Regions from separate parts of the Streptomyces sp. NTD91 genome, predicted to be linked through region 2. Evidence: riboswitches for the same ligand, from Rfam matches in the RefSeq annotation. Region 2 holds a riboswitch; each other region holds the start of a gene.
The links. Region 2 has a riboswitch for cobalamin ahead of nicT (Nickel transporter NicT). Riboswitches for the same ligand answer to the same signal wherever they lie in the genome.
Positions count from the first base shown of each region.

Region 1: another riboswitch for cobalamin. It lies ahead of AC5WRT_RS07870 (ribonucleoside-diphosphate reductase subunit alpha); the one in region 2 lies ahead of nicT (Nickel transporter NicT).
Region 3: another riboswitch for cobalamin. It lies ahead of AC5WRT_RS18490 (cobalamin biosynthesis protein); the one in region 2 lies ahead of nicT (Nickel transporter NicT).

Region 1 covers NZ_JCAJZW010000005.1:80,251-82,506, forward strand. Annotated here, with positions in the region: gene AC5WRT_RS07870 (ribonucleoside-diphosphate reductase subunit alpha) at 1-1,335, opposite strand, end outside; cobalamin riboswitch at 1,461-1,585, opposite strand; gene AC5WRT_RS07875 (GNAT family N-acetyltransferase) at 1,638-2,144, opposite strand; gene mctP (monocarboxylate uptake permease MctP) at 2,219-2,256, opposite strand, start outside.
Region 2 covers NZ_JCAJZW010000055.1:10,169-12,424, reverse strand. Annotated here, with positions in the region: gene nicT (Nickel transporter NicT) at 1-927, opposite strand, end outside; cobalamin riboswitch at 955-1,145, opposite strand; gene AC5WRT_RS34675 (ArsR/SmtB family transcription factor) at 1,224-1,631, shown strand.
Region 3 covers NZ_JCAJZW010000016.1:52,062-54,317, forward strand. Annotated here, with positions in the region: gene AC5WRT_RS18480 (inorganic phosphate transporter) at 1-632, shown strand, start outside; gene AC5WRT_RS18485 (hypothetical protein) at 668-892, shown strand; cobalamin riboswitch at 1,017-1,156, shown strand; gene AC5WRT_RS18490 (cobalamin biosynthesis protein) at 1,255-2,199, shown strand; gene AC5WRT_RS18495 (cobyric acid synthase) at 2,196-2,256, shown strand, end outside.

The sequences.
Region 1 (2,256 bases), on a different contig from region 2:
GACCTCCAGGATCTCCGTGCAGAGGTTGGAGGAGTGGATCACGTGCCCCGGCAGGGCCGTCTGGTTGGCGGTGCGGTTGGCCGCGTCCTTGAAGGTCATCCAGCCGTTGCCGGTCTGCGCGAGGGTGCGCATCATCCGGCCGTACAGCTCACGGGCCGGCATGGTCTTCTTCGCCAGGCCCGCCTGCTCGGCCTTGCGGTAGGCGGCGTCGAACTCCTCGCCCCACAGGTCGACCAGCTCCGGCACGTCGGAGGGGGAGAACAGCGACCACTGCTCGTCGGCGTCGACCCGGCGCATGAACTCGTCCGGGATCCAGTGCGCGAGGTTCAGGTTGTGCGTGCGGCGGGCGTCCTCACCCGTGTTGTCCCGCAGCTCCAGGAACTCCTCGATGTCGCAGTGCCAGGTCTCCAGGTACACCGCCGCGGCACCCTTGCGCCGACCACCCTGGTTCACGGCCGCCACCGAGGCGTCCAGCGTCTTCAGGAACGGCACGATGCCGTTGGAGTGCCCGTTGGTTCCGCGGATCAGCGAACCGCGGCCGCGGATGCGGGAGTAGGACAGGCCGATGCCGCCGGCGTGCTTGGAGAGCCGGGCCACCTGGTGGTAGCGGTCGTAGAGGGAGTCCAGCTCGTCCTTGGGGGAGTCCAGGAGGTAGCAGGACGACATCTGCGGGTGCCGCGTGCCGGAGTTGAAGAGTGTGGGGGAGGACGGAAGGTAGTCGAGGCGGCTCATGAGCCCGTAGAGCGCGGCGACTTCGTCCACCGAGCGGGTGGTGTCGTCCTCTGCGAGGCCGGCGGCGACCCGCAGCACGAAGTGCTGGGGCGTCTCGATGACCTTGCGGGTGATCGGGTGCCGCAGCAGGTAGCGGCTGTGCAGGGTGCGCAGGCCGAAGTAGCCGAAGCGATCGTCGGCCCGGCGGTCGATCAGTGCGTCCAGCCGCCCTGCGTGCAGCCGTACGAAGGCGGCGGTCCGGTCGGCGATGAGCCCCTCGCGGTGCCCCACGGCCACCGACTCGGTGAAGGACGTCACGCCCTGCGAGGCGGCCTCGGCGCGGATGGAGAGGGTCAGCAGCCGGGCGGCCAGCCGGGAGTAGGCCGGGTCCTCGGAGATGAGCCCGGCGGCGGCCTCCGTGGCCAGCTCGCGCAGTTCCGCCTCGTCGGCGTGCGCCGACCGGCCGCGCAGCGCGGCGGCGGCGACCCGGCCGGGGTCGGCGTCGGGGAGGTCGGCGGTCAGCTCGGTCAGGGTCCGCAGCAGCGCGGTACCGGGGCCGTCGGCCTCCGCACCGGTGGCCGACATGCCGCTGTCTGAAGCCGGATCTGCTGGCGCGATGGTCACGTGGGGCTCTCCCTCGCTCGGCACGGGGACCTGGCGGAGGGCAGGGGGCAGCCACGAGCGCACACGGCGTCGCGTCCACCGGCCCACTCCACGAGGCCCGGACGTCTGGGCACCCGGACCGGACGGCCCCGGGTGCGCTGCCGGCAGGTCCTCGGACTGACTCCTGGGCGCAGACGCGCACAAGTACACCGTTGCGGGACAGTTCCGGATTCGCACCGGATTCCCCTGCGACGACAGCGAGGATGAGCATACATCTAGTGCCGGGCTGTCGTGTCACCCCCAGATGTTGTGTCGGAGCGGTGTCAGAGAGTCAACTCGTACGTGAGCAGGGTGATGTCGGCGAGTTCCGGGAGCGGGTTCCAGTCGCGTTCGGGGACGCGGACAAACCCCAGGCGTTCGTAGATGCGGTGTGCGGCGTGCATGGTGCGCTGGGTGGACAGGACGAGGGCCGTGCAGCCCACCGTGGCCCGTGCGCGGTCGATGCAGCCCCGGACGAGGGCCTCACCCGCGCCCTGTCCCCGGCCCGCGTGCGCGACGGCCAGCATGCGGATCTCGGCCTCTCCGGGGCGGGCGATGTCGGCCATGGGACCGGGGGACGGCACGAAGGTGACTCCGCCGAGAAGGATGCCGTTCCGGACGGCCACGAGGACCTGTGCCGCGGCCGCTCGCCTGGCCACGTCTCTCAGTTCGCCCAGGTACCAGTCACTCTCCCCGAAGTCGAGGAGTCCGTCGTCCAGGTACGCCCGGGCGGTGATCTCGCCGAGGGTGTCGAACTCGTCGGGGGCTGCCTGCCGGATCACGATGTCCATGGCACCGAGTCTGCCGGAGGGACACGCAAACGGGCCGCCGGATCTCCTCCGGCGGCCCGTCGTACGGCAGTCGCTCAGTGCCCGGCGCCCGCGGTCGCGGGCGGCAGCTCCA
Region 2 (2,256 bases):
GCCGACCAACTCGATCGTGCCGACGAAGAAGGCCACCGCGATGGACAGGCCGGTGATGGTGAGGTTGTAGAAGACCTTGCGGACCGGGTTGGAGAAGGCCCACTGGTAGGCGAAGTTCATGAAGGTGCCGTCCAGGGTGTCGAAAAGGCTCATCCCCGCGGCGAAGAGGAGGGGCAGGCACAGAACCGCGTACCAGGGAAGGCCTGCGGCGGCACCGTTGCCGGCCAGGGCGAGGAGCAGGACCTCGGTGCTGGTGTCGAAGCCTACGCCGAAGAGGAAGCCGAGCGGGAACATCTGGCCAGGGCGGCGGACGGACCTGGTGAGGCGGCCGAGAACGCGGTTCATGAAGCCACGTGAGTCGAGGTGGGCCTCCAGCTCGCCCTCGTCGTACCGCCCGGCCCGCATCGCCTTGAACACGCGGGCGATGCCGAACAGCGCCACCATGTTGAGGGCGGCGATCAGATACAGGAACCCGCCGGAGACCGTCGTACCCACGGTGCCGAGGACCTGGTGAGTGCGGGAGCCGTCGTTCATCAGCGTGCCGGCGAGCCTGGCGCCGCCGGCGACCAGCGCGGCCATGACGACCACCACACTGGAGTGCCCGAGCGCGAACCAGAAGCCCACCGACACCGGCCGCTTGCCGTCGGCCATCAGCTTGCGGGTGGTGTTGTCGATCGCGGCGATGTGGTCGGCGTCGAAGGCGTGCCGCATGCCGAGGGTGTAGGCCGTGACGCCGAGGCCCACCCCGAACGCCTGGGTGCCGACCTCGTAGTGACGCGGGACCACGAACAGGAAGAGGATCCCGAAGGCGACCAGGTGCAGGGCGACGATCACGGTCAGGAGGCCGGCGGTTCGGACGGTGTCCTCACGTCGCCAGCGGAAGGAGGGGGCGGCGGCGGTTTCGGGCACGCCTCGGGACGGGGTCATACCATCACGCTCCAGCACCTCGTGGATCAGCTTCGTGCTGCCGTGGCCGGTCTCCTGGCTGACGGGTCATCGCGCCCGCCCCTGCCTTCCCGGCCGTGAGGCCAGTGGCAACGCCTGGGGCGGGAACTCCCCGATCACAGTGGCGAGGGCCGCTCCGGACTGAGCCCCTGACGGGCCGTCACCGGTCTTCCCGAACACCACGGCCCGCTCACAGTAGAAGGCCACCGGTCGGGGCTGCAAGCCTGCACAAGTGATCAGGTGTTGAGCCGTGAGGTGGCGGCTGCGATGATGGGTTCATGCATCTCGTCCCCGCCGAACGTGCCGGGCAGCGGACCATCGACGGCCATCGGGTCTGCGACGCCATCGCCGCCGTCGGTGAACGCCAGCGCGTACGGACCTGGGCCGGCCGCTTCTCTCTGCTCGCGGATCCCGGGCGACTGTCCCTGCTGCTGGCGCTCCATGAAGCAGGCCCCATCGCCGTCTCCGACCTTGCCGTGGCCACCGGGATGCGGGACACCGCGGTGTCGCAGGCGCTGCGTCTGCTGCGAACGGCAGGCACCGTCCAGGGCGAGAAGGACGGTCGGATCGTGCGCTATCGGCTCGTCGACGGCGAGATCTCCGCTTTGCTGGAACACTGCGGGCCGCGCCGCGCTGCCGCCGAAGCCACAGCGGCAGGAGGAGCAAGCGACCCAGCACCACAGTGAACGTCAGCAGGGGAGATTGCCGGCGATCGCGCCCAGGTCGAGTGTTCCGGCCTGTCGTTCGTGCCTGCCCTGCCGACGGTCGCAGTCGGCGGCCGGCACCGGCCGCCGGGTCGCGTCCCGCAAAGTGGTGTAGCGATGCGGAGTTCACGACTCCGCAGGTCACAAGCACTGACAGGGCCGACGCTCGAGCAGAGGCCGCTGCGGAGGCCGGGAACAGCATCGCCACCACCCGAGGCATCTCGACGGTGCTTGCCGAAGAAGCGGTCGCCGGAGCGAGTTGGTCCGGATTCCTACACCACTTGGCGGGACACCATCGGCCGCCGCCCGAACCCCACTTTCCCCTCGGGGTGTCACGGCATCCGACCTGGACTGGGTGGCGAACGCCAGGTGTCCCCGGTCCCCTCGGTCAGCTCGGCGCGGTCGGTTCCCGAGGGGGGCTGCGCCGACAGGTCCGGTCAGTCGGCCGATCCCGCTGCGCACAAGGGCCCGGTGGGGCGTGAGACTGCCCAGGGCGACGCGACGCATCCCCAGCCGGCAGACGCACCCGTCGCTGAGCGCAGCCGTCCCGGAGCCCTGTGAGCTGCCTCACGCGGCGCTGCCCCTTCGCCGCCGGAACTGCCTTGCC
Region 3 (2,256 bases), on a different contig from region 2:
TCACCCTGGCCCTGGTCACCGGAGGCGTCCTCGCGCCCCACTCCGACCCGCCCACCTGGGTCATCCTCTCCGCGGGCCTCGCCATGGCGCTGGGCACCTACATCGGCGGCTGGCGCATCATCCGCACCATGGGCAAGGGCCTGACCGACCTCCAGCCGCAGCAGGGCTTCGTCGCCCAGACCAGTGCCGCCACCGTCCTGCTGGCCTCCTCCCACCTCGGGTTCTCGCTCTCCACCACACACGCCGTCACCGGCTCCGTGATGGGCGCCGGCCTGGGCCGCAAGGGCGGCGTGATCCGCTGGTCCACCGCGACGCGGATGTGCGTGGCCTGGCTGCTGACGCTGCCGGCCGCCGCGCTCGTCGGCGCGGGCGCCGAGAAGATCACCGAGCTGGGTGGCTGGGGCACCGCCGTCGTCGCCGTCGTCCTGGTCGCCGCCAGCGCCGGGATCTGGCTGGTGTCCCGACGCCACGTCGTCAACGCAGCGAACGTCAACGACATCGACGAAGCCGAAGAGCCCGCCGGCGTGCTGACCGCGGCCATCGCCGCTGTCACCCCGCCCCCGACCGGCGCGGCTGCCGCGGCCGATCTCGCGGCCGCCGGCCCCGCACCGCAGTCGTCGGCCGCGGTCTGAACCCGAGCACCCAGGTCCCCTAAGGAAGCATCACCATGACAATCGACTGGGCAGCCCTCGGCTCCGTCTTCGGCACCAGCCTCCTGGTCACCGTCGGCCTCGCCGCCCTGTTCACCCTCGGCATCGCGGGCCTCGCCAAGCGGGAGTCCGCCACCGCGCAGGGCGGTTCGGGCGCCCTCGCGGTCGTCGGCGCCTACGTCTGCTTCGCCGCGTGCGCCGCGGCGGTGGCCTACGGCATCCTGCTGATCGTCCGACGCTGACGACAGTTGCAGCCCGAGGGGGCGGTACGCAGTGCGTACCGCCCCCTTTCGCACGCCCGCGCACCCGCCCCGGTGTGTGGGCCTTCGCACACTCTCCCCGCCCAGGTCAACGGCAAGTTGACGGCCGTTCCGGGCGCGTGGTGGACTGCCCGGGCCATGTACGGCGGCAGGAGAGGAAGCCGGTGCGAATCCGGCGCGGTCCCGCCACTGTCACCGGGGAAGAACCCGGGAGCCAGGAACTCTCACCGCCGAATCTCGTCGAACCAGGGCGCGGACACCCTGAGTGAGGACACAGATCGCCATGCCCGGCTGCCGAAGGACCCGTACCAGGCCCGTTCCTGACCCCACGGCCGGCTGAGCCGATGGGTGCCGATCGCAGTTACGCGTACGGTGCCGCCGCCGGCCTTCTCGGAGACCTGCTCCTCGGCGATCCGCGCCGGGGGCATCCGGTCGCCGTGTTCGGGCGTGCGGCCACAGCCGTGGACCGCGCGTTGTGGCACGACCACCGCGGCTGGGGCGCCCTGTACACCACTGTGTGCGCCGGTGGCGCCGTCGCACTCGGTGCACTGGCCGCACGCGCCGTGCGCCCCTCCCCCGCCGCCTCCTTCGCGCTGACCGCCGCCACCACCTGGGCGGTCGTCGGCGGCACTTCGCTCGCCCGCGAGGCCCGCGCGATCGGCCGCGCGCTGGAGTCCGGGGACGTCGCGGCGGCGCGGGCGCGACTGCCGCACCTGTGCGGCCGGGACCCGCAGGCGCTGGACGCCGACGGGATCGCCCGGGCCGTGGTGGAGTCCGTCGCCGAGAACACCTCCGACGCCGTGGTGGGCGCCCTGGTGTGGGGGGCCGTGGCCGGGGTGCCGGGGCTGCTGGGCTTCCGGGCCGTCAACACCCTGGACGCCATGGTGGGTCACAAGTCCGCGCGCTACCGGCGCTACGGCTGGGCCTCCGCCCGGCTGGACGACGTGGCCGGCTGGCCGGGGGCGCGGCTGACCGCCGCCCTCGCCGCCGTCGCCGGCCCCGATCCGCGCGGCGCCCTGCGCGCCTGGAAGGCCGACGCGGCCCAGCACCCGAGCCCCAACGCCGGCCCTGTGGAGGCGTCGTTCGCGGGCGCACTCGGTGTCCGGCTCGGCGGAACCCTCTCCTACGGAGGCCGGATCGAACACCGCCCCGTGCTCAACGCCGAGGCGGGACGGGCGGTCCGGGTCACCGACATCGGCCGGGCCGTACGGCTCTCCCGCCGCGTCGGCCTGCTCGCGCTCGGCGTCACCCTCGCCGCGCGCCGACTCGTGAAGGGACACAAGGCATGACAGGGGGCGGACTGCTGGTCGCCGGGACGACCTCCGACGCCGGAAAGAGCGTCGTGA